DNA from 2 places in the Streptomyces sp. WMMC500 genome. Region 1 is predicted to be linked to the other one. Evidence: predicted binding sites of a transcription regulator. Region 1 holds the regulator's gene; the other holds the start of a gene.
The links. The regulator HrcA, encoded in region 1, represses chaperone genes, less so after heat shock. The targets are predictions, from matches to a motif close to TTNGCACTCNGNNNNNCNGAGTGCNAA.
Positions count from the first base shown of each region.

Region 2: the regulator HrcA is predicted to act here: its motif matches at 10,691-10,717, upstream of groL (chaperonin GroEL).

Region 1 is NZ_CP114905.1:6,548,427-6,564,250, reverse strand. Features, by position in the region: gene O7599_RS28215 (SAM-dependent methyltransferase) at 1-770, opposite strand, end outside; gene O7599_RS28210 (redoxin domain-containing protein) at 981-1,622, shown strand; gene O7599_RS28205 (cytochrome c biogenesis protein CcdA) at 1,629-2,522, shown strand; gene O7599_RS28200 (ribonuclease Z) at 2,556-3,461, opposite strand; gene O7599_RS28195 (histidine triad nucleotide-binding protein) at 3,478-3,837, opposite strand; gene O7599_RS28190 (PDZ domain-containing protein) at 3,929-7,312, opposite strand; gene O7599_RS28185 (16S rRNA (uracil(1498)-N(3))-methyltransferase) at 7,484-8,233, opposite strand; gene O7599_RS28180 (nitronate monooxygenase) at 8,230-9,324, opposite strand; gene dnaJ (molecular chaperone DnaJ) at 9,577-10,710, opposite strand; gene hrcA (heat-inducible transcriptional repressor HrcA) at 10,711-11,736, opposite strand; gene O7599_RS28165 (MBL fold metallo-hydrolase) at 11,878-12,582, shown strand; gene O7599_RS28160 (DUF3097 domain-containing protein) at 12,593-13,420, shown strand; gene hemW (radical SAM family heme chaperone HemW) at 13,678-14,898, opposite strand; gene O7599_RS28150 (SpoIIE family protein phosphatase) at 14,952-15,824, opposite strand, start outside.
Region 2 is NZ_CP114905.1:3,889,915-3,905,738, forward strand. Features, by position in the region: gene O7599_RS16540 (copper homeostasis protein CutC) at 1-311, opposite strand, end outside; gene O7599_RS16545 (hypothetical protein) at 339-1,034, shown strand; gene O7599_RS16550 (NACHT domain-containing protein) at 1,050-4,145, opposite strand; gene O7599_RS16555 (Cmx/CmrA family chloramphenicol efflux MFS transporter) at 4,202-5,446, opposite strand; gene O7599_RS16560 (DUF4031 domain-containing protein) at 5,556-5,855, opposite strand; gene O7599_RS16565 (hypothetical protein) at 5,852-6,229, opposite strand; gene O7599_RS16570 (MurR/RpiR family transcriptional regulator) at 6,366-7,304, shown strand; gene murQ (N-acetylmuramic acid 6-phosphate etherase) at 7,704-8,639, shown strand; gene groL (chaperonin GroEL) at 8,941-10,563, opposite strand; gene O7599_RS16585 (cold-shock protein) at 10,890-11,093, opposite strand; gene O7599_RS16590 (MoaD/ThiS family protein) at 11,490-11,768, opposite strand; gene thrC (threonine synthase) at 11,765-13,069, opposite strand; SAM riboswitch class I at 13,087-13,226, opposite strand; gene O7599_RS16600 (glucosyl-3-phosphoglycerate synthase) at 13,408-14,382, shown strand; gene O7599_RS16605 (trehalose-6-phosphate synthase) at 14,945-15,824, shown strand, end outside.

The DNA of each region.
Region 1 (15,824 bases):
GCCTCCGCCGGGGCCGGGCGCCAGCGCGGGCAGGAGACGACTCCGGGCTCCAGCAGTTCCAGGCCCGCGAAGAGGCTCTCGACCTCGGCGGCCGAGCGGATGACCAGCGGCGAGCTGCCCCGCCCGTTCCAGTGGTCTGCCACCTGGCGCATGGCCTCCGTGTCGACCTCCGTCGTCGGGTGGGAGATCACCAGATAGCTGCCCGGCGGCACCGCGTCCATCAGCCTCCGGATGACCGCGCGCGCCACCTCGATGTCGGGCATGTGGTTCACGATGCCCAGCATGGTGACGGCGACCGGCCTGGCGAAGTCCAGCGTGTGCGCCGCGACCCGCAGGATCTCCTGCGGATCGTGCACGTCGGCGTCGATGTAGGCGGTGGCGCCTTCCTCGGTGCTGGTGAGCAGGGCGCGGGCGTGCGCGAGGACCAGGGGGTCGTTGTCCACGTAGACGACCCGGGCGTCGGGAGCGGCGCGCTGGGCCACCTCATGGGTGTTGTCGGCGGTGGGCAGGCCGGTGCCGATGTCCAGGAACTGGCGTATCCCGAGCTCGCTCGCGAGCAGGCGGACCGAGCGGATGAGGAACAGCCGGTCCTCGCGCGCCGATGCGACCAGGGCGGGGGCGAAGGCGAGCATCTCGTCCCCCGCCTGGCGGTCGACCTCATAGTTGTCCTTGCCGCCGAGCCAGTAGTTCCACACCCGTGCGGAGTGCGGCACGGTGCTGTCCACCCGGGAGTGCGGGTCGCGGTCGTCGTTCGGCACGGGCCCGTTCATCGCGGTGACCTTCTGGGCGTCGTCAAGGTGTGCCGAACATACTCGCGCATCGCCCGGGGGCACGCGGCGGAAACATCGGTTGTGCCGGAGCGCCGCCCGCCGACGTCACCCAGCCGTAAGAGACGTCACCCAGCCGTAAGAAGTGAAGCGCCGCCCGCCCGGACCCCACGGGCTATCTTCACCACCGAGACCGAACCCACAGGAGTCCCCTTGCGCGCCCGTACCCTCATCCCGGCCACGCTGACCGCCGGCCTCCTCACTCTCGTCACGCTCGCCGGGTGCTCCGGCGAGGACTCCCCATCCGCCGGCGACGCGGGGGGCGAATCCGCGCAGTCGTCCTCCCCCGCCCAGCCACCTGCGACCGCGGACAGCGGTGACGGCGGAGACGGCGGAGAGAGCGGAGAGGGTGGAGAGGGCGGAGAGGGCGGCGCGGCGGAGACGGAGGTGCCCGAGGCGCTGTCCTTCACCGGCACCACGGTGGACGGCAGGCCGTTCGACGCGAAGACGCTCGCGGGCAAGCCCGTCGTGCTGTGGTTCTGGGCCCCGTGGTGCACCGTCTGCCAGGGCCAGAGTGCCGAAACCGCCAAGGTCGCGTCCGAGTTCCAGGGCCGGGCCAACGTGCTGGGCGTGGCCGGGCTCGACGAGCCCCAGGCCATGCGGGACTTCGTCGCCGACATGCAGGTCGGCGCCTTCCCGCACCTGTCCGACGAGGCCGGGGACGTCTGGAAGAAGTTCGGGATCATCGAGCAGAGCGTCTACGTGATCCTCGACAAGGACGGCAAGACCGTCTACGAGGGTGTACTCCCCGGCGGCGACGGCCTGGCGGACAAGCTCGCCACCGTCACCGGCTGAACCGGCATGGCGGACCTGCCCCTCGCCCTCGCGCTCGGCGCCGGGATGCTCGCCGCCGTCAACCCGTGCGGCTTCGCCCTGCTCCCCGCCTACCTGTCCCTTCTCGTCCTCGGCGACGACCCGCCCGGCCGCACCGTCGCCGTCGGCCGCGCCCTCGCCGCCACCGCCGCCATGACCGTCGGCTTCGCCGCCCTCTTCGGCGTCTTCGGCCTCGCCGTCCAGCCCGTCGCCGGACAGGTCCAGGAGCAGTTGCCCTGGTTCACCATCGCCTTCGGCCTGCTCGTCGCCGCCGCCGGCGCCTGGCTGCTCGCCGGCCGCCGGCTGGCGGTCCTCGCCCCGAAACTCCGGCGGGCACCGAAGCTGTCCCGTTCCCTGCCCTCGATGGCGCTGTTCGGCATGGCCTACGCCACCGCGTCCCTCGGCTGCACCATCGCCCCCTTCCTCGCGATCGTCGTCTCCGCCTTCCGCAGTGGCAGCACCGCGGAGGGCATCGTCCTGTTCGTCGCCTACGCCGCCGGGATGGGGCTGATCGTCGGTGCCGCCTCCCTGAGCGTCGCGCTCACCCGTACAACCGCCGTCGCCCCGCTGCGCCGCCTCGGCGCCGCCACGCCGCGCCTCGGCGGCGGGGTGCTCCTCCTCGTCGGCGCCTACGTGGCCTACTACGGCTGGTACGAGATCCGCGCCCAGGACGACCCCGCCACCACCGACCCCGTGATCGAGGCGGCCGGCACCACCCAACGCGCCCTCGCCGACGCCGTGGACGCCGCAGGCCCGGCGGCCGTCGCCGCGTTCTGCGCCGCACTGCTCGGGGCGGCCCTGGCAGTGCGCACCCTGCGCCGCACCCGCCGGCCCGCCCGTACGGAAACCGGGGCGGGGCCGGCGGCCAGCCCTCCGGCCTGACCGGCCCCGGGGCCCGGCCCGCCCCCGGCCGCCTCAGCGCCGCGCCGGCACCGCCACCCTGCCCAGGTCCGTCGCCACCGTCAGCGGCCCCGCGTACCCCGCCTCCCGCGCCTCCCGCGCGAAGTCCCCCGGGTCCGGATAGCGCTGCGAGAAGTGCGTCAGCACCAGGTGCCGTACGCCCGCCGCGATCGCCACCCCCGCCGCCTGAGCCGCCGTCAGATGCCCGTACTCGACGGCCAGATCGGTCTCCGCGCCCAGGAACGTCGACTCGATGACCAGCAGGTCCGCCTCCTCCGCCAGCGCGTACACCCCCTCGCACAGCCCCGTGTCCATGATGAACGCGACCCGCTGCCCCCGGCGCGGCTCCGAGACCTCCTCCAGCCGCACGCCCCGCAGCGAGCCCTCGCGCTGCAGCCGCGAGATGTCCGGCCCCGCGATGCCCGCGCGCGCGAGGAGACCGGGGAGCATCCGGCGGCCGTCCGGCTCGACGAGGCGGTAGCCGTACGCGTCCACGGGGTGGTGCAGCTTGCGGGCCTCCAGGGTGTACGCGGGGGTGGCGGCGATGACGCCGTCCGCCTCGACCGGGCCCGCCTCGATCTTCGTGGTCTCCCGGTACGCGCTCGCGTACCGCAGCCGCTCGTAGAACTCCCGCCCGCTCGCCGGGAAGTGCACGGTCACGGGGTGCGGGACGCGGTCGAGGTTGATGCGCTGGATGACGCCGGGCAGGCCCAGGCAGTGGTCGCCGTGGAAGTGGGTGACGCAGACGCGGGTCAGGCCGTACGCGGCCACGCCGGCGCGCAGCATCTGGCGCTGGGTGCCCTCGCCGGGGTCGAAGAGGATGGCGTCGCCGTCCCAGCGCAGCACGTAGCCGTTGTGGTTGCGCTGGCGGGTGGGGACCTGGCTGGCGGTGCCGAGGACGACGAGTTCGCGTGCGGGCAAGTCCGGGCGGTCCGCGCTACCCGGGGGGCCAGTTCAGGCCGCGTCCGCCGAGCACGTGGGCGTGCGCGTGGAAGACGGTCTGGCCGGCGCCGGTGCCGGTGTTGAACACGACGCGGTAGCCGGTGGCGTCGATCTTATCCTCGGCGGCGACCTCGGCGGTCTCGCGCAGTATGTCCGCGACGAGCTGCGGGTCGGCGGCGGCGAGGCTGCCGGCGTCCGGGTAGTGGGCCTTGGGGATGACGAGGACGTGCGTGGGCGCCTGCGGGTTGATGTCGCGGAAGGCGATCGTCGTCGCGGTCTCGCGGACGACCGTCGCGGGCACGTCCCCCGAGGTGATCTTGCAGAACAGGCAGTCGGCCTGCGGCTCCCCGGCCATGTTCCCGGCCTCCTTCGTACGAGTCGGGCGGTACGGGGCGCATCGTACCCCGCCGGCCCGTGCCCGCAGCCCGTGGCCGATGCCCCTGCCGCTACTCCCCCGCCGGCTTCTCTCTCTGCTCCCCCGACTCCGACTCCGACTCCGACTCCGACTCCGCCCGCTCCGCCGAGTCCGGCGCGGCCGGCCCCGCCCGGTCGGGCGCGGCCGCCGCCGGTCCCGGCACCTCCGGCGGCACCGCCGCCGGGCTGCGCTCCAGCTCCGCCAGCGCCAGCCGCACCGCCGTCTCCACCTGCGGGTCGCGCCCCTGCGCCCAGTCCTCCGGCGTGAGCTGCACGTCGACGTCCGGCTCCACGCCGTGGTTCTCCACGCCCCAGCCCGGTCCTTCGAGCCAGATGGCGTACTTCGGCTGCGTCACCAGCGTGCCGTCGACCAGCCGGTAGCGGCTGTCGATGCCGACGACCCCGCCCCAGGTGCGCCGCCCGACGAGCGGCCCGATGCCCAGCGCGCGGATCGCGGCGCTGACGATGTCGCCGTCGGAGCCGGAGAACTCGTTGGCCACGGCGACCACCGGGCCGCGCGGGGCGTCCATCGGGTAGCTGACGGGCTTGAGGCCGCGGCCCGCGTCCCAGCCGACGACGCGCCGCGCCAGCTTCTCCACGACGAGCTGCGAGGTGTGCCCGCCGCGGTTGTCGCGGACGTCGACCACCAGCCCCTCGCGGGCGACCTCGACGCGCAGGTCGCGGTGGAGCTGTGCCCAGCCGGGACCCTGCATGTCGGGTACGTGGAGGTAGCCGAGGCGCCCGCCGGACGCCTCGTGTACGTACGCGCGCCGGCCGGCGACCCAGGCGTGGTAGCGCAGCGGCTCCTCGTCGGCGGTGGGCACGATCACCGCGTACCGCACGTCGCCGCCGTCGGCCGGCAGCACGCTCAGCTCGACGGGTTTGCCCGCCGCGCCCACCAGAAGGGGCGCGGGCCCGGCCTGCGGGTCGACGGGCCTGCCGTCGACGGCCACGATCGCGTCGCCGGGGCGGACCGCGGCGCCCGGCGCGGCCAGCGGGGAGCGCGCGTGCGGGTCGGAGGTCTCGGACGGCAGGATCCGCTCGACGCGCCAACTGCCGTCGTCCGCGCGGGTGAGGTCGGCGCCGAGCAGCCCCTGCCGCCGCTCCGGAGCGCCGGTGGGGGTGGCGCCGCCCGGGGGGACGACGTACGCGTGCGACGTGCCCAGCTCGCCCTGCACCTCCCACAGCAGGTCGACGAGGTCGTCGTGGGTGGCGACGCGCTCCAGCAGCGGGCGGTAGCGCTCCAGCACGCCGTCCCAGTCGACGCCGCCGAGGTCGGCGCGCCAGAAGTTGTCGCGCATCAGCCGGCCGGCCTCGGCGTACATCTGGCGCCACTCCGCGGCCGGGTCGAGCGACTGCCGTATCCGCGTGAGGTCGACGGTGACGTTGTCGCCGTCGCCGTCGTCGACGTGGCTGGCCTTGCGGTCGGCCGGGACGACCTTCAGCTTGCCGTCGGTGCGCAGCAGGATCCGGGTGCCGTCGCCGGTGACGGTGAAGCCCTCGACGTCGTCGGCGAGTTCCTCCACGCGCTGCTTGCCGAGGTCGTAGCGCTCCAGCCGGGTCGTGGGCCCGTCGTCGTCGGGTCCCGCGGTGTCGGTGCCGAGGACGCCGCGCAGCGGGTGGGTGAGCCACAGCAGGCCGCCCTCGGCGGCGCGCAGCGTCGAGTAGCGGGCGGCCTCGACGGGGAAGGGCAGGATGCGGTCGGCGAGGCCGTCGAGGTCGATGCGGGTGACGGGCGGGGTGTCGCCGGAGCCGGCGTCGTCGCCGTCGTCGGAGGTGCCGCGCTCGGGGGCCCGGCCGTGGCGCTGCGGGCCGAACGGCGAGGGCGTCTCGGCGGCCAGCGTGATCAGGTGGGGGCGGCAGGCGTACGGGAACGACAGGTCGAAGACGTGGCTGTCGTAGACGGGGTCGAAGGCCCGCTCGGAGAGGAACGCCAGGTGCTTGCCGTCGGCGGTGAACGCCGGGGAGTAGTCGCGGAAGCGCAGCGGCGTGGCCTCGGCGACGGCCAGCCCGTCGGTGGTGGCCAGCCGCACCTGCCGCAGCTCGCCGGGGCCGGGGTGGGACCAGGCCAGCCACGCGGAGTCGGGCGAGAACACCAGGCCGCCGGCGTCGCCGTGCTCGCTGGCGTCGACTTCGCGTACGTCGCCGGAGGCGCGTTCGACGAGCAGCACCCGGCCGTCGTGGGAGGCGACGGCGACGCGGCTGCCGTCCGGCGCGACGGCCAGCGCGGTGACGCGGCCGAGGCGGCCGGCGGCGACGCGGCGGGGCGTGGCGCCGGCGTCGCGGCCTGCGGCGGGGGTGAACTCCAGCGCGTCCTCGCCCTCGGCGTCGGTCACGAACACGACGTGCTCGGCGCCCTCGGCGCGGAACACCCGCGGCATCCGGGCCCGTACGCCCGGCTCCGCGGCCAGCGCGCGGGCGGGGCCCTCGCGGTGGGTCACCCAGTGCAGGGTGCCGCGGATCTCGACGGCGCTGCCGCGGCCGGTGTGGTCGGGGCGGGCGGCGCCGAGGTTGTGGCGGGCGCGCAGCGGGCGGGGGCGCAGGTCGGTGCGCTGGCCGCCGAGGCGGACGTCGAGGCGGCGGGGCTCGGTGCCCTCGTCGAGGTCGTCAAGGAGCCACAGCTCGCCAGCGCTGGCGTAGACGACGCGGGTGCCGTCGGAGGCGGCGTGGCGGGCGTAGAAGCCGCCGAGGGGGGTGTGGCGGCGCAGCGCGGCGTACGCGTCGGAGGTGTCGGTGCCGGTGGCCGTATCCGCGGAGTACAGCGCGCCGGTGCCCTCGTGGTCGGAGAGGAACGCCAGCCGCCCGCCGGCCCACAGCGGGTACTCGGCGTTGCCGAGGACGGCGTCGAGTTCGGCGGGCCGGGTGAACTCCGCGTCGGCCGCGGTACGCAGCCACAGCCGGCCCGCGGTGCCGCCGCGGTAGCGCTTCCAGTACGCCGCCTCCCGGCCCATGCCCGCGGTGAGCAGCGCGACGCGGCCCTCCGGCCCGTACGCGACGTTGCCGACGGGGCCGAACGGCAGCGCGTGCGGGGGGCCGCCGTCGGGCGGCACGGCGTGCGCCCAGGTGCGGCGCAGCGAGTACTGGCCGTGGGTGGTGAGCGCGAGCACGTCGCCGTCGGGCGTCCAGCCGCGTACGGAGGTCTTGCCGCTGCCCCAGTACGTCAGGCGGGCGGGCGCGCCGCCGTCGACGGGCGCGGTGAGGACCTCGGGGGCGCCGTCGCGGGTGGAGGTCCAGGCGACGCGGGTGCCGTCGGGGGCGATGCGCGGGTGGTCCACCGGCATGTTGTCGGCACTCACCCGCCAGGCGCGGCCGCCGTCGAGGGGCGCCGCCCAGACGTCGTCCTCCGCCGTGAAGGTGATCAAGTCGCCGTGCAGGTGCGGGAATCGCAGGTAAGCAGGCTGAGTCACGTGGATCATCCCATCATGCGGAGGCGGCGCCCACCACCGCTTTGCGGTGCGGTGTGACCTTCGTCCCGTACCGGGGTGGAACGAATCGGGGCGTACCGGTGAACACGCGGGAAAAGCCCCCGTGACGCCGGCATACGGAACGTGCGGGTCCGGGTGAACGGAACTTCTGGCTCCGGGCGGTCAGGACCACCGGCCGGTCGCCGCGAGCACCACCGCGCCCGCCGCGGTGCCCGCGGTGGAGGTGCGCAGCACGGTCGGCCCCAGTCGGTATGCCCCGGCGCCCGCGTCCGCGAACGCGGCCAGCTCCTCCGGCGCGACGCCGCCCTCGGGGCCGACCACGAGCACGATCTCCCCCGCGCGCGGCAGCTCGGCGGCGGCCAGCGGCGCGGCGCCCTCCTCGTGCAGCACGGCGGTGAACGCGGCGCCGGCGAGCAGCGGCAGCAGCTCCTTCGTCGAGTGCGGCCCGGCGATCTCGGGGAACCGCAGCCGGCGGGCCTGCTTGCCCGCTTCGCGGGCGGTGGCACGCCACTTGGCCAGGGACTTCTCTCCGCGCTCGGCGCGCCACCGGGTCACGCAGCGGGCGGCCGTCCACGGCACCACCGCGTCCACGCCGGTCTCGGTCATGGTCTCGACGGCCAGCTCGCCCCGGTCGCCCTTCGGCAGCGCCTGCACGACGGTGAGCCGCGGGCTCGGCGCGGGCTCCTCGACCACCTCGGCGCAGGTCACGAGGAGCCGGTCGGCGCCCTCCGCGCCCGCCACGGTCCCGTACGCGCCGCGCCCCGCGCCGTCGGTGAGCACGACGTCCTCGCCGGCGCGCAGCCGACGCACGGACACCGCGTGCCGCCCCTCGGGCCCGGTCAGCGCGAGCACCGCGCCGGGGCGGGCGGCGTCCAGCACGGCCGCGTCGGCGACGAACACCGGGGCCGTCACAGCAGGCCCCCGGGGGCGTCGCCGGCGGGCTTCGTCGTCCCGCTGAGCGCGTCGGCCAGCTCCCGCGCGAGGACCTCCACCAGCTCGGCGGCGGGCAGTTCGCGCGCCAGCCGGTAGCCCTGTCCCGCCCAGAGCGACATGCCCTGCGGGTCGCCGGCGCGGGCGGCGGCGGCGCGCAGCGGGGAGGTGAGGTGGTGAAGCTGGGGGTAGGCGGCGGGGGCGTACGGGCCGTGTTCGCGTACGAATCGGTTGACCAGCCCGCGCGCGGGGCGGCCGGAGAAGGCGCGGGTCAGCTCCGTACGCGTGAACACCCCGCCGGTGACGGCCCGTTTGTGCAGCGCGTGGGCGCCCGACTCGGGGCAGACCAGGAACGCCGTGCCGAGCTGCGCGGCGGCGGCGCCCGCGGACAGGACGGCGGCGATCTGCCCGCCGCGCATCAGCCCGCCGGCGGCGATCACGGGCACGTCGACCGCCTCCAGCACCTCGGCGAGCAGCGTGAGCAGCCCGCGGCCCACGCGGTCGTCGCGCGGATCGTTGCGGAAGCCGCCCTGGTGGCCGCCGGCCTCGACGCCCTGCACGCACACGGCGCCGGCGCCGGCGGCCTGCGCGTGGCGCGCCTCCACGACGTTGGTGACGGTGACGACGGTGTACGTCCCGGCGCGGGCGAAGGCGTCGAGCACGGCCGGCTCGGGGCAGCCGAAGGTGAACGAGACCAGCGCCACCGGCTCGTCCAGGAGTATGGCCACCTTGGCGTCGAAGGCGTCGTCCGTGGCGGCCCCGGCGTCGCCCAGCTCCGTGCCGTACCACTCGACCTCGCCGGCCAGTTGCTGGGCGTACGCCTCGATCTGGGCGGGATCCGGGGGCGAGGGGGGCTGGGGCAGGAACAGATTGACGCCGAAGGGCCGGTCGGTGACGGCCCGCAACTGGCGGATCTCCTCGTACATCGCCTCCGGTGTCTTGTACCCGGCGGCGAGGAACGCCAGGCCGCCGCCCTCCAGCACACCCGCGGCGAGCTGCGGGCAGGATGCGCCACCGGCCATGGGCGCCTGCACGATCGGGAAGGTGAACAGATCGTTCAGCTCGGTGGGCATGGGCTCATCCTGTCATCGCCCCCCTTTGATGTCCCTGGGAGCTGGTAGCGTGCCGGTATCGCGAGAACCAAGCGATCGGCGGCCGGGTGGGCCGTTGCTGCGCGGGAAGGGCTTCGGGTTGCCGGGCCGGTGCACCGCGAACCTCAGCCCGAGCGATCGGGCTGGCATCCTCCGCTCTCCGAGGGGGGGGGGAGGACACCAACCTGTCACGCAGGTCGGGACGCCCGAAGCGCCGGAATCCGGCCCTTCGGGCTAACGTCCGCTCCAGGCGTCCTTCAGGCGCGAGAACAGCCCTTGCTGGCCCGGTTTGAACTGGCCCTGCGGGCGCTCCTCGCCGCGCAACTGGGCGAGTTGGCGCAGGAGCCGCTCCTGCTCCGGGTCCAGCTTCTGCGGCGTCTCGACCTCGACGTGCACGACCAGGTCGCCCCGGCCGCCGCCGCGCAGATGCGTCACGCCGCGCTGGTGCAGCGGAATCGACTGCCCCGACTGCGTACCGGGACGGATGTCGACCTCTTCCAGGCCGTCGAGCGTCTCCAGGTTGACCTTCGTGCCCAGCGAGGCCGCCGTCATCGGGATCGTCACCGTGCAGTGCAGATCGTCGCCGCGGCGCTGGAAGATCGGGTGCGGCAGCTCGCGGATCTCCACGTACAGGTCGCCCGCCGGGCCGCCGCCCGGGCCGACCTCCCCCTCGCCGGCGTGCTGGATGCGGGTGCCGGTGTCGACGCCCGCGGGGATCTTGACCGTCAGGGTGCGCCGCGAGCGCACCCGGCCGTCGCCCGCGCACTCGGGACACGGGTTGGGCACCACCGTGCCGAAGCCCTGGCACTGCGGGCAGGGCCGCGAGGTCATGACCTGGCCGAGGAAGGAGCGGGTGACCTGGGAGACCTCGCCGCGACCGCGGCACATGTCGCACGTCTGCGCCGACGTGCCGGGCGCCGCGCCCTCGCCGTTGCAGGTGCCGCAGACCACCGCGGTGTCGACCTGGATCTCCTTGGTGGCGCCGAACGCCGCCTCCTCCAGCTCGATTTCGAGCCGGATCATGGCGTCCTGGCCGCGGCGGGTGCGCGACCTCGGCCCGCGCTGGCCGGCCTGGCCGAAGAAGGCGTCCATGATGTCGGAGAGGTTGCCGAAGCCGCCGGCGCCGAAGCCGCCGGTCGCGGCGCCGTTCTGCGACAGCGGGTCACCGCCGAGGTCGTAGACCTGCTTCTTCTGTGGGTCCGACAGCACCTCGTAGGCGGCGTTGATCTCCTTGAACCGCTCCTGGGTCTTCGGATCCGGGTTCACGTCCGGGTGCAGCTCGCGGGCGAGCCTGCGGAACGCCTTCTTGATCTCTTCCTGCGAGGCGTCACGTCCGACGCCGAGGACCGCGTAGTAGTCCGTGGCCACTTATGACTCCGCCAGGATCTGTCCGACGTACCGTGCCACTGCGCGTACCGCTCCCATCGTTCCGGGGTAGTCCATGCGGGTAGGTCCGACCACGCCGAGCTTGGCGACGGCTTCGCCGGTGTCGCCGCCTGAACCGTATCCGACGGAGACGACCGAGGTGGCGGTAAGCCCCTCGTGGTCGTTCTCATGACCGATACGCACCGTCATGCCCGGTTCCTTGGCCTCGCCCAGCAGCCGCAGGAGCACCACCTGCTCCTCCAGCGCCTCCAGCACCGGCCGGATGGTGAGCGGGAAGTCGTGGTCGAAGCGGGTGAGGTTGGCGGTGCCGCCGATCATCAGCCGCTCCTCGGTCTCCTCCACCAGTGTCTCCAGCAGCACCGACAGCACGGTCTGCACCGTGCCGCGGTCGTCCGCCGGGAAGGACTCGGCCAGGTCGGCCACCAGCCGCGGCACGTCGCCGAAGCGGCGGCCGACGACGCGGCTGTTGAGCCGGGCGCGCAGGTCGGCGAGGGAGTCCTCGCTGAACGGCGCCGGGCAGTCGATCACGCGCTGCTCGACCCGGCCGGTGTCGGTGATGAGCACGAGCATGACGCGCGCCGGGGCGAGCTGGAGCAGCTCGACGTGGCGCACGGTCGACCGGGTCAGCGACGGGTACTGCACCACGGCCACCTGCCGCGTCAACTGCGCGAGCAGCCGCACCGTGCGCCCCACGACGTCGTCGAGGTCGACGGCGCCGGACAGGAAGTTCTGGATCGCCCGCCGCTCGGCCGCACTCAGCGGCTTGACGTCCGCGAGCTTGTCGACGAACAGCCGGTAGCCCTTGTCGGTGGGGATGCGGCCGGCGCTGGTGTGCGGCTGGGCGATGAAGCCCTCGTCCTCCAGGGCGGCCATGTCGTTACGCACCGTCGCCGGGGAGACACCCAGGTGATGCCGCTCGGTGAGCGCCTTGGAGCCCACCGGCTCCTCCGTGCCCACGTAGTCCTGGACGATGGCGCGCAGCACTTCGAGCCGGCGCTCGCTGAGCATGCTGCCCACCTCCACACTCGGTTCCCGTCCCGCCGTTCCGCCGCTGGCACTCGACGGCGCAGAGTGCCAGGGTTCGGGGCCAGTGTACGGCCGGGTAGGGCGGCCCGGGCAAGGCGGCCGGTCACGTTATAGCGTCGTGCCATGGGTGGCGGTTGGGAAGAGCTCGCCCCGGACGTCGTACGGCGCCGGCTGCCCCGCTGGGACGCGACGGCGGGCGCCGTGGGCGGCGCGGAAGGCGTGCTGCTCGTGGACACCGGCGCCTCGCTGCGCGAGGGCGCGGAGCTGCGCCGGGCGGTACGCGAGCGCTTCGGGCGCCCGGTGACCCGCATCGCGCTCACCCATCCGCACTTCGACCACGTACTCGGCACCGCGGCCTTCGCCGGGGCGGAGGTCCACGGCCCGGCGGGCATCGCCGGCCGGCTGCGCGGGGCGGGCGCGGACGAGCTGCGCGCGGACGCCGTACGCCACGGGCTGTCCCGCGACGCGGCGGCGGAGGCCGTCGACGTCCTGGTCGCCCCGCGGCACGCGGTCTCCGGCACGTACCCGCTGGACCTCGGGGGCGGCCGGGAGGTGCTGCTCGTCGAGCTGGGCGCGGCGCACTCGTCGCACGACATGGCGGTGTACGTCCCGGGGCGGCCCGCCGTCGTGTTCTGCGGCGACCTGGTGGAGGAGTCGGGCCCGCCCTCGTCGGGCCCGGACTCCGACCCCGTGCGGTGGCCGGCGGCCCTGGACCGGCTGCTGGAGCTGGGCGGTCCTGCGGCGGTGTACGTGCCGGGGCACGGGGCGGCGGTGGACGCGGACTTCGTACGGGCCCAACGGGACGAGCTGGCGGGGCGCTTGTCGTAATCTCACCTTCGTGCGCCGCTACGACGACCTCGATCTCACGCCGCCCTGGAAGCAGCCGCGGAAGCCCGCCCCGGAGGTGCCGGCCGAGCCGGACCTCGTGGTGGAGGAGGTGGGCACGGGCTTCTGCGGCGCGGTCATCCGCACGGAGAAGACGGCGGAGGGCCCGACGGTGACCCTGGAGGACCGCTTCGGCAAGCACCGGGTGTTCCCGCTGACGCCGCGCGGCTTCATGATCGACGGCAGGGTGGTCACGCTGACGCTCCCCGGCCGGGTGGCCGCCACGGGCCCCCTGCTGTCCGCCTCCGGCTCGATAGCGGTCCGCGACCACACCGCGCGCGTGGCACGCGACGGCCGCATCTACGTCGAGGGCCGCCACGACGCGGAGCTGGTGGAGCGCGTCTGGGGCCACGACCTGCGGGTCGAGGGCGTGGTCGTGGAGTACCTGGAGGGCGTGGACGACCTCCCGTCGGTGGTCGAGTCCTTCGCCCCGGGCCCGGACGCGCGCCTGGGAGTGCTGGTGGACCACCTGGTGCCGGGCACGAAGGAGTGGCGCATCGCGGAGTCGGTGACGAGCGCCCACGCGCTGGTGGTGGGTCACCCGTACGTGGACGTCTGGGAGGCCGTCAAGCCCTCTTCGGTGGGCATCGCCGCATGGCCGCGGATCCCGCGGGGCGAGGACTGGAAGACGGGCGTCTGCCGCGAACTGGGCTGGCCCCCGGACACGGGCGCGGCCTGGCGCCGGATCCTGGACTCGGTACGGACGTACCGGGACCTGGAGCCGTCGCTGCTGGGGCGGGTGGAGGAACTGATCGACTTCGTCACGGCCCCGGAGGGCTGACCGGGGCGCACCGGCACGGTCCGGCCGTACCGCGTGTGCGCTACCGAGGCGAACTTCCGGCATCGCCCCCGTTCAAAACGGGCGAAATCACCCGCAGGCGTCGAGTTTTGCCTCGGGACGCGCACCTCGCACGCACGTTGGATCGAGCGGCGTGAGCAACCGGGGCGGTGAGCCGGAAATGTCACAGCAGGCGCATACCCTTGGGCGGGTGTGCGGGGGTCATCGGGGGAGTTCGGGACCGGGGTCGGGAAGCCCCGTCAGTCGACCAGGTCTCGGACCACCGCGTCTGCCAGTAGCCGGCCCCGTAGCGTCAGCACCGCCCTGCCCGCCTCGTAAGGGCCGTGCTCCAAGAGGCCGTCCCTTACCGCTCGTTCCGCCGCCGACGCCCCCGCCGGGCGCAGCAGCGACAGCGGGCAGCCCGCCGACAGCCGCAGCTCCAGCAGGATCCGCTCCACCCTGCGGTCCTCCTCCGTCAGCACCTCCCGGCCCGCCGCCGGCGACCGCCCCGCCGCCAGCGCGGACGCGTACGGCGCCGGGTGCTTGACGTTCCACCAGCGCACCCCGCCCACGTGGCTGTGCGCACCCGGACCCGCGCCCCACCAGTCCGCGCCCGTCCAGTACAGCTCGTTGTGGCGGCAGCGCGCGGCGTCCCCGGGCACCGCCCAGTTCGACACCTCGTACCACTGCATCCCCGCCGCCGACAGCGCCTCCTCCGCCATCAGATACCGGTCCGCGTGCACGTCGTCGTCCGTCGGCGGCACCTCGCCCCGGCGGATCCGCCGCGCCAGTTGCGTGCCCTCCTCCACGATCAGCGCGTACGCCGACACGTGGTCCGGGCCCGCCTCCAGCGCCGCCGCCAGCGAGGCCCGCCAGTCGTCGTCCGTCTCGCCCGGCGTGCCGTAGATCAGGTCCAGGTTCACGTGCGCGAACCCCGCCGCCCGCGCCTCCGCCACGCACGCCTCCGGCCGCCCCGGGGTGTGCGTACGGTCCAGCACCCGCAGCACGTGCTCCCGCGCGCTCTGCATGCCGAACGAGATCCGGTTGAAGCCGGCCTCCCGCAGCGCCGCCAGGGACGCCGGATCCACCGACTCCGGATTGGCCTCCGTGGTCACCTCCGCGTCCGCCGCGAGGCCGAACTCCGAGCGGATCGCCGCCAGCATCCGCCCCAGGTCCGCCGCCGGCAGCAACGTGGGCGTGCCGCCGCCGAAGAACACCGTCTCGACCTCGCGCGGGTCGTCGCCGAGCACCTTGCGGGCGAGGCGGACCTCCTCGGCGAAGGTGGCGGCGTAGTCGTCACGGGAGGTGCCGCGCAGTTCGGCGGCGGTGTAGGTGTTGAAGTCGCAGTAGCCGCAGCGGGTGGCGCAGTAGGGGACGTGGGCGTAGAAGCCGAGGGGGCGGTCGGCGGCCCCGGCCAGCGCCTCGGCGGGCAGGGTCCCGTCCACGGGCGCGGGCTCGCCATCGGGCAGTACGGAGGGCATGCGCCCATTGTCCCCCGGCCGCCGGGCAACCTCCGGCCCCGGTCCCCGCCCCCTCAGTACCCGCCCCGCTCCGTCCCGCGCGCCTGCAGCACCATCATCGCCAGGTCGTCCCGCGGCGGCACCGGCGCGAAGTCGTGCACCGCCGTCCTGATCCGCTCCGCCACCGCCGCCGCGCCCAGCCCCGTACAGCACGACAGGGCCTCCGCCAGCCCGTCGCCGTCGTCGAAGAGCCGGTCCCCGAACCGCCGCTCCGTCACCCCGTCCGTGACGCACAGCAGCGTGTCGCCCGGCTCCAGGTCGAACGACTGGCTGTAGTACTCCGCGTCGTCCAGCACGCCCAGCAGCAACTGCGCGTCCGCCGCCGCCCGCACCCCGCCGTCGCTGCGCAGCAGCAGCGGCAGCGGGTGCCCGGCGCTGGCCACGGTGCACCGGACGCCGCCGCGGTCCCGCGCGTACGGCACCAGCTCCCCGTACAGCAGCGACAGGAAGCGTGCCTGCTCCGGCGGCAGCCCGAACGCCGTCGCCGCCTCCACCGCCTCGAAGGCGTGCTCCACGAGCGTGCGGTTCAGGCCCGCGAGCACGTCGGCGACGCCGTAGCCCTCGCGCGCCAGCAGGCGCAGCACGGGGCGGGCGAGGCCCGTGACGACCGCTGCCTCGGGGCCCTGGCCGCAGACGTCGCCGAGCGCGAAGCACCAGCGGTCGCTGCCGCTGGGGAAGAGGTCGTAGAAGTCGCCGCCCGCGGCGGCGCCCTCGGCCGGCTCGTAGACGACGGCCGTGTCCATGGCCGGCATCTCCGCGATGCCGCTGGGCAGCAGGCCGCGCTGCAGGACCTCGCTGATGGTCACCTGCCGGGTGTACTGGCGGGCCGCGGAGACGGCGTGCGCCACGCGGCGGGCGAAGTCCGTGACGACGGCCACGACGTCGCC
Region 2 (15,824 bases), 2.7 Mb from region 1:
GCCAGATCCGGGCCGCCCGCCTCGTCGAGGAACCCGAGGACGAACTCCTCCGCCCCCTCCGCCCGCAGCGCCCGCGCCCGCGCCGCCAGCGCCTCCACGTCCCCCGCCGCGAACCCGTCCTCGGCGCGCAGCATGACGCGTACGGGGATCTCCACCGCGGCCCGCACGGCGGCGACGGTCTCGCGCGACGGGGTGAGCCCGTCGGCGGCCATGTCCGTGACCAACTCCAGACGGTCGGCGCCGCCCGCCTGTGCGGCGGCGGCGTCGGCGGCGTTCAGGGCGATGACCTCAAGCAGCATTGGTCTAGACATGAAGCACAGCCTGCCATATCGCGCAGAATGGTGACCATGCCAGCCCCCTCCGAAAACGAGCCCGCCGGCTCCGGCGCCGCGCACCCCGACCCCGCCCTCCTCGACCGCTGGACGGCCCTCCTCACCCGCTGCCGGTCCGCCGCCGCGCCCCCCGACCCCGCACCGTACGGGAAGAACCTGCTGGAACGGTGGGGTGAGCCGCAGCGGCGGTACCACACCACGGCGCACCTGGCGGCCGTCCTCGACCGCGTCGACGAACTGGCCGACCACGCGGAGGACCCCGACGCGGTGCGGCTGGCGGCCTGGTTCCACGACGCCGTCTACCGGCCGGAGCGCAGCGAGAACGAGGAGCGCAGTGCGCGACTCGCGCAAGTCGCCTTGGCGGAGGCGGGAGTTGGGGACGAGCGGGTCGCGGAGGTGGCACGGCTCGTGCGGCTCACGACGAGCCACGACCCGCGCACGGGGGACCGCAACGGCGAGGTGCTGTGCGACGCGGACCTCGCGGTGCTGGCGGGCCCGCCGACGGCGTACGCGGCGTACGCGGCGGCGGTCCGGGAGGAGTACGGGTTCGTGCCGGACGCGGCGTTCCGGGAGGGGCGGGCGGCGGTGCTACGGCACCTGCTGGGGCTGCCGCGGCTGTTCCGTACGGAGACGGGGTTCGCGCGGTGGGAGATGGCGGCGCGGCACAACGTGGGGACGGAGCTGGAGTTGCTGGGCGGGTAGGAGGTGCGGTGACGGTCAGTCGGTGAGAACGCGCACACCCGGGATGTCCGAGGCGGTGACGGGCATGCCGTCGGGGGTGCGGCAGTGGTCGAGAACCACGTCAAGACGGCTGAAGCGCGCGAAGGTCTCACGGTCGGGCGACACGACGGAACTCACCAGAGCCAGGTCCGTCAGCGACGGTGGGAGGCTCTTGACTCCCCTGAGCCAGGCGTCACCGTCGACGGCGCTGAGCCGCAGGTCCGTAAGACCGGTGAGTCCCCTCAACTCGTCGAAACCACGAATCGTGGACCGACCGTTTCCGATCAGAAGGATGTAGTCCAAACCGCTGAGCGCGGTCACCGAACCGAGGTCCTTGTCAGCCACCTCGCGAAGGGCGAGGTTCCTGAGGTCGGGGCAGCGCCGTAGCGCGCTCAGGTCCAGGTCGCCGGAGAAGGGCAACACCAGGTGTTGCAGCCGGGTCAGCTCCGGGAGAACCGACCCTCCGCGCACCGATCTGGAACCGTGCAGCGACAGCAGCTCCAGATCGGGATGATCTCGCAGGACTGACAGATCGGCTCCGTCGCCCAGCGACAACGCCTGCAGTATCCGAAGCGGCGGGAGGTCGGCCACGAAATCGAGTCCGCGCACAGGCTGCCGCACGTTGATGCCCGTCAGCCCCCTCAGCCGGCTCGCCGCACGCAGTTGGCCGGAATGGCTGATGTCCACCATGCGTCCCGCCAGCGGCAAGCGGCACAGGACCCGGTCGGCGTAGGTGTCCGCGCCGAAGTAGTCCCACGCGCGGACGAGTTCCCTGACGACTCCCCTGCGGTCATCCCCCACGAAGCCTTCCAGCATGTCCAGGGCCTTCTCGCCCCCGATCAGCGCCACCGTCCGTACCGTCTGCGCCGCCGCCTTCTCCGTCAGCTCCTCAAGCGACGTCGGCAGCCAGCGCAGCAGCGTCGGCCCCACCGCGGCCAGCGCCGGCGGGTCGGTCTTCCGCCTCGCCGGAAGCAGCGTGGTCACCGCCTCGTCCAAGCGGCCCGCCAGGCCGTCCGGCACCGACGGCAGCGTCTCCTGGCACGCCACCGCCAGCAGCCGCAGCGTGCGCGCATACCGCGGCTCCTCCTCCGCGCGGTCCAGGATGCCGTCCAGCAACTCCTCCCTCTGCTTCGCGTTCGCGTGGCCGGCGGTCATGATGATCGTCTCTCGCCACAGATCCAGATGCGCCCGCTCGACCAGGTTGCCGATCCGGTCCTCCTCCGCCGCCTCCTCGGCCGCCAGGTACTCCTGGAAGGTGCGGTGCACGAAGTCGATGCGGTCCTCGGCAGGGGTCCGCAGGATGCCGGAGCGCTGCCGAAGGTGGCCCAGGACCTGCGCGCCGTCCACCACGTCCAGGTGCCGCATCCCCTTCAGCTTCGCGGTCACGTACCCGGCCGCCCGCTCGACGTCGATCTCGCTTCTGTTGTTGTCCGACAGCCGCCACGCCAGATCCCGCAGGATGACGAGCTTGTCGCCGAGACTCAGCTTGCTCTCCGCCGCACTCGGCACGTTCCGGTCCGCGTCCCGGTCGTGGACGAGGGTGTGCAGGGCGTTGCGGTACAGCTCCATCCGGTCGCGCGGCAGTTGGCGGCCCCGGTTCAGGTGCATCGCGCAGAGCATCGCCGCCAGCAGCGGCGTGCTCGCAAGCGACTGCAGGTGCGCCCGGTCCTTGAGGCTGGTCAGGAGGGACTGTTCGTACTGCGGGAGGTCGTCCACCGCGCAGGGCAGTTCGCCGCCCAGCTCGCGTACGGCCTGGTGCCACTGGCGTACGAAGGCCGCCAGGTCGGGCGGCGTCATGCGGTCCAGGTGGAGCGCGGTGAAGTCCTCGCGCCGGAGCCAGTCCGCGCCCGCCGCGGCGGGGCGGGACGTGACGACGACCCGTACGTCCTCGTACTGGCCGAGGAGCCGGCGCAGCCAGTCACGGACCGCCTGGCGCTCGCGGTGCAGCAGTTCGTCGACACCGTCGATGAGGAGCAGCGCCTTGCCCGCGTCGAGCTGACGTTCCACCCACCCCTTCGGCATGACCCCCGTGATGGGGCCCGCCACCCCGTCGAGCATCGCCTCCGGGTTCGGGGGCTTGCGGCCGCTGTAGTCGCGGAGCTTGACGAAGAAGGGCGTGAGGCCGTTCCACGCCGCCAGCTCGTCCGTGAAGCCCCCGCGCGCCGCGGTGATGGCCAGCCAGCGCAGGAGCGTCGTCTTGCCGGAGCCGGCCTCGCCGCGCAGCAGCACGCGGGACGCGCCTCTCAGCGCGGCCTCCACCCGCATGCCGGACGTCTCGGGTCCGCCTTCCTCCCAGTTGCTCATGTCGGGCCGGAGCTGGAGCAGGCCGTGCCGGGCGGCGCGGCGGATCTCGGCGTCGTCCCCGGTCGTGCGCAGGCTGACGTACGCGACGGAGAGCCGGATGCGGTGCGGCGTCGCCTGGTCGGACGTGCCGCGGAACAGCTCCACCTCGTCGAGCTCCCGGCTGACCAGCTCCAGGTACGTACGCCGGAAGTCGGTGTCGAGGTCGGAGCCGTCCGGCGCGAACAGCGAGCGGTCCGGCAGGCGTTCGAGGATCCGCGCCACCTCTGCGCCCAGCGTGGACGTACGGGCCAGCAGCTCGGCGGCGGCGCGCTCCTCGAAGACGGGCAGGCTGCGCACGATGCGTACGTAGTACGCGACGCACTCGGCGAACAGCGTCTCGTACAGCCGCGACTCCGTCTCGCCGAGGCCGACGGGCGGGGGTACGGACGCGGTGATGCGGCGGACCAGCTCGGCTGGCCGGGCGTCGGCGACGAGGAGGGCGTCGTCGGAGAGGTCCGCGCGGGCGAACGTGTCGGCGACGGCGTCGATGACGGCCTGCCGGCCGCCGGGCTCCAGGCGCTCGAAGGCGTGGGTCAGATAGGGGTCCAGGCGGTCGTAGACCGCGTTGGTGATCTGCTCGAACTGCTGCCGGACCTCGCGCTGGAGGCGCACGCCCGGGACCCGTACCCGGATCAGCTCCGCCATCGGCAACTGCCGTTCCTGCGCGCGCTGCCTGCCGCCCAGCCACAGCTTCGCCGCGGCGTTCGCGACGATCGTCCCGAGCCGTAATGCCGCCGTCTCCGCGAGCATGCGCACCCCTCCCTGCCCCTGCACAGCAGACAACCACACGGGGGTGACAGCCGTGCCTATCCCGTCGCCTTCACGGCGCTTTCCGCCACGGGCTCGCCGCACGCCACCAGCCTGGTGCGGCGCGCCGCCGAGCGGCCGGCGACCGCCGTCATCGCCACCGCGCCCACCGCCAGCACGGCGCCGGTCCACGCCGTGGCGGCGTAGCCGAGGCCCGCGCTGATGGCGAGGCCGTCCAGCCACGGGCCCACGGTGTTGCCGATGTTGAACGAGGACGTGGCGGTCGCGCCGGCGAGGCCCTGTGCGGCGCCGGCGACGTCGAAGATGCGGGCGTTGAGGGCGGGCGCGGTGGTGAAGGCCGTGGCGCCGAGGAGGACGGACAGGGTGACGATCGCCACCGGGTACGCGGCGAGCAGCGCGCACGCCACCAGCACGGCGGCGGTCGCGGACAGGCCGACGTACATGGTGCCGAACCGGTGGCGGTCGGCCATCCGCCCGCCGACGAGCGTGCCGAGGAACGCCCCGGCGCCGAAGAGCGCGAGCACGGTCGGCACCCAGCCGTCGCCGAGGCCGGCCACGTCGGTGAGGAGGGGCGCGAGGTAGGAGAAGAAGGAGAACGTTGCGCCCGCGAAGAGCGCGATCGTGGCCATGGCGAGCCACACCTGACCGTCGCGGTAGATGCGCAACTCCTCGCGCAGCCGCGGCGGCTCGGCGTCCGCCGCAGGGCCGCCGCCCGGTACGAGCGCCACCACCCCGACGAGGGCGACGGCGGTCATCAGCGTCACGGCCCAGAACGCGGACCGCCAGCCGAAGTGCTGCCCGAGCAGCGCGCCGCCGGGCACCCCGGCGACGTTCGCGACGCTCAGCCCGCCGACCATGACCGCCATCGCCCGCGCGCGGGCGCCGGTCGGAACGGTTGCGATGGCGACGGCGGCGCCGACGGCCCAGAACCCGGCGCAGGCGAGGGCGCTGACGACGCGGGTGGCGAAGAGGACGCCGTAGGAGGTGGCGACGGCCCCCACGATGTGGCCGGCGCCGAAGACGACGAGCAGCCCGACGAGGGTGGTGCGGCGGGGGAGGCGGAGGGTGGCGGCGGCGAGGGTCGGCGCGCCGACGACCATGCCGACGGCGAACGCGGAGATGAGGAGCCCCGCGCGGGGGATGGAGACGTCGAGGTCGTCGGCTATCTCGGGGAGGAGGCCGGAGAGCATGAACTCCGAGGTCCCGAGGGCGAAGACGGCGACGCCGAGGACGTACACGGCGACGGGGAGGCGGGCTCCGGCCCGGGGAGCGGTCGGGGACATGACGAGGGAAACACCAAGGCGAGAGGGGAACATTCCTGCGACCGCCCACGGTACGGGGAGAAGCCGCAGGTCGAAAGGGCTCCCCGTGACAGCGGGGGCGCCTCGCCGCTCAGCTCGGACCCGTCTGCCTCGGCTGCCTCGTTTGCCGCGCCTGCCTCCCCCGCCGGCGCAGACCCCCGTCCACCAGCCGGCGCACCAGTTCCTTGGACCCCACCTCCACCGCCCCCCGCCGCACCGCGTCGGCGTAGCGCGTCGACGGAAGGTCGTAGTGGTCGCCGTCGAACGCCCTCCGCGGCACCCCCATCGACGCCGCGAAGGCGTGCAGCTCCTCGTACGACTCGTCGCTCACGAGGTGCGACCACATCCGCCCGTGCCCCGGCCAGGTCGGCGGGTCCACGTAGATCGTCACCCGGCGCCCCCCGGACCCAGGCCGCCCACCCGGGCCACCACCGCGCCCGTCGTGCCGCACACCCACCGCGGGTCCGGGCCCAACTCCGGCTCGACGTCCAGCGCGTGCGGGCCCGCGGAGTCGACGTCCCGACAGACGGGGCACAGCGGCCACCTGCCGTACTTCTCCAGGAGGGCGTCCTGGACGTCCTGGGCCACCAGGCCGTCGAGGTACGCCACACCCTCCGGCCACTGCTCCACCCACCAGCGGCGGTGTGCCACGGCGTCCTCGACGAAGGTGACGACGTCCGGTTCCGCCACGTCGCCGGCGGTGAGGTCGGCGAGGATCAGCGCCCGGGCGCGGTGCAGCGCCACCTCCAGGTCCTGGTGCTCCATACACCCATTCTCCCGCAGTCGGCCCGGTCGGCCCTGACGCACGGGCCGGCCGCCGCTGTGACCACCGCGCCGGGGTTTTCCACAGGGCTGCCGCGGGGGGTTGACTCGCCCTCCGCCGCGAAAATATCTTTCGTGTGTGAGCTACAGCGTGAAGGAAACTTTCACTCCGGACACCCCGACCGGACCCGCGCCGCCCGCGCCGGCCGCCCTTGCGGCCAAGGTGCGCACGGTCGCGCCGTCCATGACGCGCTCCATGCAGCGCGTCGCCGAGGCCGTCGCCGGTGACCCGGCGGGCTGCGCCGCGCTCACGGTCACCGGCCTCGCGGAGCGCACCGGCACGTCGGAGGCCACCGTCGTGCGGACGGCGCGGCTGCTCGGCTATCCCGGGTATCGCGACCTCCGGCTGGCCCTCGCCGCCGCCGCGGCCCAGCAGGAGGCCGGGCGGGCGCCGTCGGTCACCGCGGACATAGCGGTGGACGATTCGATGGCCGACGTCATCGCCAAGCTGGCGCGGGACGAGCAGCAGGCGCTGGCGGACACCGCGGCCGGGCTCGACCCCGTGCAGTTGGAGGCGGCGATCGCCGCCATGGCCACCGCCCGGCGCATCGATGTCTACGGCATCGGGGCCTCCAACCTCGTGGGCCAGGACCTGGTCCAGAAGCTGCTGCGGATCGGCGTCGTGGCGCACGCCTCGCCCGACCCGCACCTGGCCGTGACCAACGCCGTCCAACTGCGCGCGGGCGACGTGGCCATCGCGATCACGCACTCGGGCCGCACGGTCGACGTCATAGAGCCCCTGCGCGTCGCGTTCGACCACGGGGCGACGACGGTGGCGATCACCGGCCGCCCGGACGGCCCCGTCGCGTCCTACGCGGATCACATACTCACCACGTCCACGGGGCGCGAGAGCGAGCTGCGGCCGGCGGCCATGTCCAGCAGGACGGGCCAACTGCTGGTCGTGGACTGCCTGTTCATAGGCGTGGCCCAGCGGACGTACGAGCGTGCCGCCCCGGCGCTCGCCGCCTCGTACGAGGCGCTGGCGCACCGGCACAGCCCGCTCCGCCCGCGGCCCTGACCCCGCCCGGCGACGCCTGACGACGACCGATGCACCGGCGACCCGCCCTTCGCCCGGGCGCGGCTCCCGCCCACGGCACCGGACGCCCTCCGGGGCCCGGGCGGGACGGATGTATCAGATATGTCGGGTGCGGCCCGGTGACGTCCCCGCGGGCGTCCGGGGGCCGGCACCCGACCGCACCGCCCGCACCCCCCGCACTCTCCGCACCGCCCGCACCCCCCGCACCGCCGTACGACGCCGGCGCCGCCCGGCGGCCGGGCGCGTTCCGCGCGCCGGACGCCCGCGACGGCACTCCGACCGCCGGCGACCGCACCACGCAAGCCGCCGTGACCGACCCACCTCCGCGGGCGCGCACCGCCCACCGCGCGCCTCGCACCGCATGGAAAGAGCCGCCCCGACATGCCCTCTCCCCCAGCCGAAATCCGCCGGGAGCTGGAAAACCTGACCACCGAGGCGTTCCGTCCTGAGCTGGCCGAGATCGACCGTCTCTCCAGCCTGGAGATCGCCAGAATCATGAACGAGGAGGACAGCGGGGTACCGGGCGCGGTCGCCACGCAACTGCCGCAGATCGCCGCCGCCATCGACGCCACCGCCGAGCGCATGGCCCGCGGCGGCCGGCTGTTCTACCTGGGCGCCGGCACCGCGGGCCGGCTGGGGGTGCTGGACGCCAGCGAGTGCCCCCCGACGTTCAACACCGACCCGTCGCAGGTCGTCGGCATGATCGCCGGCGGGGACGTGGCGCTCCGCACCTCCACGGAGGGCGCCGAGGACAGCAAGGAGCTGGCCGCGGCGGACCTGGAGGCGGCGGGCCTGGGGCCCGACGACACCGTCGTCGGCATCTCCGCCTCCGGCCGCACGCCGTACGCCGTCGGCGGCGTGACGTTCGCGCGCTCCCGGGGGGCGCTGACCATCGGGCTGTCCTGCAACGCCGGTTCGCCGCTGGGCGCGGCGGCGCAGCACGGCATCGAGGTCGTCGTGGGCCCCGAGCTGATCGCGGGCTCGACGCGGCTGAAGGCGGGCACGGCGCAGAAGCTCGTGCTCAACATGCTGTCGACGATCACGATGATCCGGCTGGGCAAGACGTACGGGAACCTGATGGTCGACGTGCGCGCCTCCAACGAGAAGCTGCAGGCCCGTTCGCGGCGCATCGTCGCGCTGGCGACGGGCGCGGGCGACGAGGAGGTGGAGGCGGCCCTCGCCGAGACCCGCGGCGAGGTGAAGAACGCGATCCTCACCATCCTCGGCGGCGTGGACGGCGGCACGGCGGCACGCCTCCTCGACGCCTCCCACGGCCACCTGCGCGTCGCCCTGAAGGCCGCGACCGACGTGAGCTGACCGCGGAGCGCCGGAAGGCGCCCGTGGGCGCCGGGGGCCGAGCGCGGGACGCCCGCCGCCCGTTCCCGGGTACGGCTCCCGGGCGCGGTTCCCGCGCCGCGGGTCCCGGGTGCGGCTCCCGGCCGGGGCTTCCGGTGCGGCCGTCGGTCCGTGCCCCGGCATCCGCCCCCTCCCCCGCCCGCCGCACCGCGGCGCAACGCGCCCGAGGGCGGCACCCCCTGCGGGGTACCGCCCTCGGTTCGTCAGTCGGTCCGGCGCCCGTCCGCAGCCGCGGCGGACGTCCGGAACCGGCGATCCCGGATCAGAAGTCCATGTCGCCGCCGGGCATACCGCCCCCGGCCGCGGCCTTCTCCTTCTCCGGCTTGTCGGCGACGACGGCCTCGGTGGTGAGGAACAGGCCCGCGATCGACGCCGCGTTCTGCAGCGCGGAGCGGGTCACCTTGGCCGGGTCGAGGATGCCCTCGGCGATCATGTCCACGTACTCGCCGCTGGCGGCGTTGAGCCCGTGACCGGCGGTCAGGTTGCGCACCTTCTCCACCACGACGCCGCCTTCCAGGCCGGCGTTGACCGCGATCTGCTTCAGCGGGGCCTCCAGGGCCAGCTTCACCGCGGCGGCGCCGGTGGCCTCGTCGCCCTGCAGCTCCAGCTTCTCGAAGACGTGACCGGCCTGCAGCAGGGCCACGCCACCGCCGGCGACGATGCCCTCCTCGACGGCCGCCTTCGCGTTGCGCACGGCGTCCTCGATGCGGTGCTTGCGCTCCTTCAGCTCGACCTCGGTCGCGGCGCCGGCCTTGATGACGGCCACGCCGCCGGCCAGCTTCGCGAGCCGCTCCTGCAGCTTCTCGCGGTCGTAGTCGGAGTCGCTGTTGTCGATCTCGGCGCGGATCTGGTTGACCCGGCCCTGGACCTGCTCGCTGTCGCCGGCACCGTCGACGATGGTGGTCTCGTCCTTGGTGATGACGACCTTGCGGGCGCGGCCCAGCAGGTCGAGGCTGGCGCTCTCCAGCTTGAGGCCGACCTCCTCGGAGATGACCTGGCCGCCGGTGAGGATGGCGATGTCGCCGAGCATGGCCTTGCGGCGGTCACCGAAGCCCGGGGCCTTGACGGCGACGGACTTGAAGGTGCCGCGGATCTTGTTCACCACGAGGGTGGACAGGGCCTCGCCCTCGACGTCCTCGGCGATGATCAGCAGCGGCTTGCCGGACTGCATGACCTTCTCCAGGAGCGGCAGCAGGTCCTTGACCGCGCTGATCTTGGAGTTGGCGATGAGGATGTACGGGTCCTCGAGCTCCGCCTCCATGCGCTCCATGTCGGTGGCGAAGTAGGCGGAGATGTAGCCCTTGTCGAAGCGCATGCCCTCGGTGAGCTCCAGCTCGAGACCGAAGGTCTGCGACTCCTCGACGGTGATGACGCCTTCCTTGCCGACCTTGTCCATGGCCTCGGCGATCAGCTCGCCGATCTGGACGTCGCCGGCGGAGATGGAGGCGGTGGAGGCGATCTGCTCCTTGGTCTCCACGTCCTTGGCCTGCTCCAGCAGGGCGGCGGAGACGGCCTCGGTGGCCTTCTCGATGCCGCGCTTCAGCGCCATCGGGTTGGCGCCGGCGGCCACGTTGCGCAGGCCCTCCTTGACCAGGGCCTGGGCCAGGACGGTCGCGGTCGTCGTGCCGTCACCGGCGACGTCGTCCGTCTTCTTCGCGACCTCCTTGACCAGCTCGGCGCCGATCTTCTCGTACGGGTCCTCGAGCTCGATCTCCTTGGCGATGGAGACACCGTCGTTCGTGATCGTGGGGGCGCCCCACTTCTTCTCGAGGACGACGTTCCGGCCCTTGGGGCCGAGGGTGACGCGGACGGCGTCGGCGAGCTGGTTCATGCCGCGCTCAAGGCCGCGCCGCGCCTCCTCGTCGAACGCGATGGTCTTGGCCATTGTGTTGAGTCCTCCCGGACAGGGGGGTCGTCTGTGTCCGGACCGCGCTGGCGCCCGCGACGGACGGTCCGCGACCCGCGTGGTTCCCTCCCACCCGGCGTACGGACCTCACCGAACCGGTCCCGTGCTGTCACTCTCACTGGGAGAGTGCTAACGCCAATGATTAGCACTCGCCCCCTGCGAGTGCAAGCGGGTGGGGGCTTCTCATGCGCAGAGCGGAACCGGATCGGGGCACCCCGCCCGCCGGGGAGCAGGCGGACAGCAGAGGGCCCGCACCCCGGGGGGTGCGGGCCCGTCGCGAGTCGTCCGTGGTCGATGCCCGGCGCTCAGCCGCTGACGCGGACCATGTCTGCCTGCGGCCCCTTCTGGCCCTGCGAGATCTCGAACTCGACCCGCTGGCCTTCCTCGAGGGTGCGGTATCCGTCCATCTGAATCGCGCTGTAGTGGACGAAGACATCCGCACCACCGTCGACCGCGATGAAGCCGTACCCCTTCTCCGCGTTGAACCACTTGACGGTGCCCTGAGCCATTCCAAACTCCCCTATTGCTGGCCCTTACACAGGACCGCACTCCGCGGACCCGGGTCAGACCTCACCCCCGGATACACGCCGGGGCGTGCGCCGGAACGCGTCGACCGCGGCTGAATGTATCCGCACAGATGCCCAGTGCAACAGGTCAATCGGACGAGAATTCTGCGGACACTCGATCGGTATTTTTCCGATCAACCTCCGCCATTCCCTGACAACTCGGGCAGGGCATAACTCACCATCACGACAATTAACTCTCCGCATTTACCCGGAACTTGTCGCGTTCTCATATGCGTGGACCATGGGCCACGAGGGGGGAACGCCCCAACCCTATCGCGTGCACGGACATGCGAACGGCCCCACTCCGGATCAGTGGGGCCGGGCACACGGCGGCGGGGTTCAGCAGCCCCCGGCGACCGCCGGAATGATCGAGACTCCCGCCCCCTCCGGAGTGGGAGTCTGCAGGCCATCGGCGAAGCGGACATCGTCGTCGTTCACGTAGACGTTCACGAAGCGGCGCAGCTTGCCTTGATCGTCCAGGACCCGGCCGGCGATTCCGCGGTGGTTCTTCTCCAGGTCTTCGATCACCTCGGCGAGGGTCGCGCCCTCGGCGCTCACCTCGGCTTCACCGTCGGTGTACGTACGCAGGATGGTCGGAATTCGGACGTTCACGCTCATGATGCGAGGCCGGCCTCTCGGAAGGAGTCGAGTGTGGGACGAATGATCGCGCTCGGCCCCGAGGTGGGGGCGACCGCGTCGAGGGTCTTCAGACCGTCGCCGGTGTTGATCGCGACGGTGGTCTCGGCCGGGTCGATCCGGCCGTCCGCGACGAGCTTCGCCAGCACGCCGAAGGTCACGCCGCCCGCCGTCTCCGCGAAGACGCCCTCGGTGCGGGCCAGCAGCTTGATCGCGTCGACGACCTCGGCGTCCGTGACGTCCTCCACCGCCCCGCCGGTGCGGCGCGCGATGTCCAGCACGTACGGCCCGTCGGCGGGGTTGCCGATCGCGAGGGACTTGGCGATGGTGTCCGGCCGGACCGGGCGCACCACGTCGTGGCCGTCCTTGAAGGCCCGCGAGACCGGGGAGCAGCCGGCCGCCTGGGCGCCGAAGATCTTGTACGGGCGCTCCTCGACGAGCCCCGTCGCGATCAGCTCCTTCAGCGCCTTGTCGATCTTCGTGAGCTGGGAGCCGGACGCCACCGGGATGACGATGTTGTCCGGCAGCCGCCAGCCGAGCTGCTCGCAGATCTCGTAGGCGAGGGTCTTGGAGCCCTCCGCGTAGTACGGGCGCAGGTTGACGTTCGTGAAGCCCCAGCCCTCGCCGGCCGGGTCGCCGATCAGCTCGGAGCAGAAGCGGTTCACGTCGTCGTACGTGCCCTCGATGCCGACGACGTCGCCGCCGTAGACCGCGGCCATGACGACCTTCGCGTGCTCCAGGTCGTACGGGATGAACACGCACGAGCGCAGCCCCGCCCGCGCGGCGGCGGCGCCGACCGCGCCGGCCAGGTTGCCGGTCGAGGAGCAGGACAGCGTGGTGAAGCCGAAGGCGCGGGCGGCCTCCACGGCGATGGCGACGACGCGGTCCTTGAAGGAGTGCGTGGGGTTGCCGGAGTCGTCCTTGACGTGCAGCGCGCCGGTCACGCCCAGCTCGGCGGCCAGCCGGTCGGCGCGGTGCAGCCGGGTGAAGCCGGGGTTCAGGTTGGGCTTCGACGCCACGTCCGCGGGGACCGGCAGCAGCGGTGCGTAGCGCCAGATGCTCCGCGGCCCCGCCTCGATGCGGGTACGCAGCCGGGCGGCGGCCTCGGCGTCGCCGCCGGGAAGGTCGTACGCCGCCTCCAGCGGCCCGAAACAGGACAGGCACGCGAACACCGGACCCAGCGGCACCCGCTCCCCGCACTCCCGGCAGGACAGCGCGACGGCGGGACCCAGGTCGGGAGCGCCGTCGACGGCGCCGGGGGTGGGAGCTGTCTCTACAGCCATACTGGCGAGGCCCTCTCTCCTCATCTTCCCCGCGACGCGTCTCGCCGCAGGACGGAATTGGCACCATCACCGTCCGGGGCCTCGCAGCGTCGCGAGTGCCGGACGGAGGGTTGCCGGGGCTTCAACGGGCCGTTCCCTCTGCCCCTCTGGATGAGCTCTGTATGGCGCAGGACCGGCGGGGCCGTCCGGCGCGTTTGTCCGACGCGCGGACCCCGACATACGGACGTCACGCACGTTGTTCAAGACTGTAACCGACGACCAGGACAGTGGTGAGTGCCGTCCGATACGCGAGACGGCTCTCACACCTCACAGGACCACCGGCAAGGGGAGGCCCGCAGGTGCTCGAAGACGTGGAGCAGTGGCTGAGAACGCGGTCCTGGTCCGCGGCGGACCGGCCGCTCGGGCGGCTGCTGGCGGCCAAGCGCGCGCTGGGGGCGCGGGGGACGGTGAGCGTGGTCCTGCCCGCGCTCGACGAGGAGGCCACGGTCGGGGCGATCGTCGCGGCGATCCGGGCGGAGCTGATGGCGGGTGCCGCCGACGGCGGGGCACTGGTCGACGAGCTGGTGGTGATGGACTCCGGCTCCACGGACCGTACGGCGGAGGTCGCCGCCGCGGCCGGCGCGCGGGTGGTGCACCGCGACGAGGTGCTGCCGCGGGTGCCCGCGGCACCCGGCAAGGGCGAGGTGCTGTGGCGGTCGCTGCTGGCGACCCGCGGCGAGATCGTGTGCTTCGTGGACGCGGATCTCCGGGACTTCGACACGGCGTTCGTCAGCGGGATCGTCGGTCCGCTGCTGACGGAGCCGGACGTGGACTTCGTGAAGGCCGTGTACGACAGGCCGCTCGGCGGCGCGCCGGCCGCCGCCGCCCAGGGCGGGCGGGTGACGGAGCTGGTGGCCCGGCCGCTGCTGAACCTCCACTGGCCGCTGCTGGCCGGTTTCGTCCAGCCGCTGGGCGGGGAGTACGCGGCGCGGCGCTCGCTGCTGGAACGGCTGCCGTTCCCGGTCGGGTACGGGGTGGAGCTGGGCCTGCTCGTCGACGCGCTGCACACGGTGGGGCTGGGCGGTCTCGCCCAGGTCGACGTCGGCGTCCGCCGCCACCGCCACCAGGACGACCGGGCGCTGGGCCGGATGGCGGCGGCGATCTACCGCACGGCGCAGGTGCGGCTGGCGCGCGGGCACCTGGTGCGGCCGCGGCTGACGCAGTTCGAGCGGGGGGCGGACGGGGCGTTCGAGGGGCGGACGTACGGGGTGGACACGGTGGAGCGGCCGCCGATGGGGGAGATCCGGGAGTACGTGGAACGCCCCGCGGCGTAGCCCTCGCCGGGCGGGCCATACCGGGGTGGGGGGTGCGGGGGCGGGGGGTCCGCGCGGCGCCGGGGTGGTGGCGTCTCCCCGTACCCGCCCCTCCCCGAACCTCAGGGCTCCGCCCCGAGCCCCCGCGGGGGCTCCGCCCCCAGACCCCCGGGGGCTGCGCCCGAACCCCGGGGCCGCGCCCCCGGTCCCGCTCGGAACTCCCCCGACCTTTCGGGGCTGCGCCCCGAACCCGCGGGGGCTTCGCCCCCACACCCCCGAGGGCTTCGCCCCGGACACTCGGGGCTGCGCCCCGTCCCCCGCTCGGTTCCGACGCGAACCCGCTCAGGCTCCTCCCCGAACCCTCACGGGCTCCGCCCCCAACCCCGTCGGCGCGCCTCCCCCAGGCCCTACAGGGCTCTGCCCCCTCCCCCTCCGGTTCCGGCCACGAACCCCCGCGGGCCTTCGTCCCGAACTCCCGCTCAGGGCCCCGGCCCACCGTCCGCCTCCGCAAGCCCCCGTACCGGTCTCGGCCACACCGGCGTACCTGCGTTTCGGGAGCCTCTGCCGTGGCTAGGCTCGGCGCATGGTCGAGTCCCCCGGTGCCCCCCTGCTCGTCGCGTCCAACCGCGGGCCCGTCTCGTACGCCGTCGGCGACGGCGGTGACCTCACCGCCAAGCGCGGCGGCGGCGGGCTCGTGTCCGGGCTCAGTGCCGTCGGGTCCGACGCCGGGGCGCTGTGGGTGTGTGCCGCGCTGGGCGACGGGGACCGGGAGGCCGTGCGGCGCGGGGTGGGCGAGCCCGGGGTGCGGATGCTCGGCATCGACCCCGACGTCTTCCACGACGCGTACAACGGCGTCGCGAACTCCGTCCTGTGGTTCGTGCACCACATGCTCTACGACATCCCCGTCGCCCCGGTCTTCGACGCCGCGTTCCGCCGGCAGTGGGACGCGTACGCGACGTACAACCGCGCCTTCGCCGACGCCCTCGCCGACGGCGCCGCCGACGGCGCCGCGGTGTTCGTGCAGGACTACCACCTCTGCCTCGTGCCCGGCATGCTCCGCGAGCGCCGCCCCGACCTGCGGATCTCGCACTTCACGCACACACCCTGGGCACCACCGGAGTACTTCCGGCTCCTGCCCGACGACATCGCCGCCGCGCTGCTGCGCGGGCTGCTCGGCGCCGACCGGATCGGCTTCCACACCGACCGCTGGGCCGAGGCGTTCGTCTCCTGCTGCCGCGACGTGCTCGGCGACGAGGCGGAGGTCGCCCGGGCCGGGGAGGACGCGGGCGGGAAGGGGACCACCCGGGTCGACGTGCACGCCCTCGGCGCCGACGCCGAGTTCCTGCGCGAGCGGTCCCGGCGGCCGGACGTGGAGGAGCGGATGGCGGCCCTGCGCGAGCAGATCGGCGGCGTGGACCGCAAGGTCCTCGTGCGCGTGGACCGCACCGAGTTGTCGAAGAACA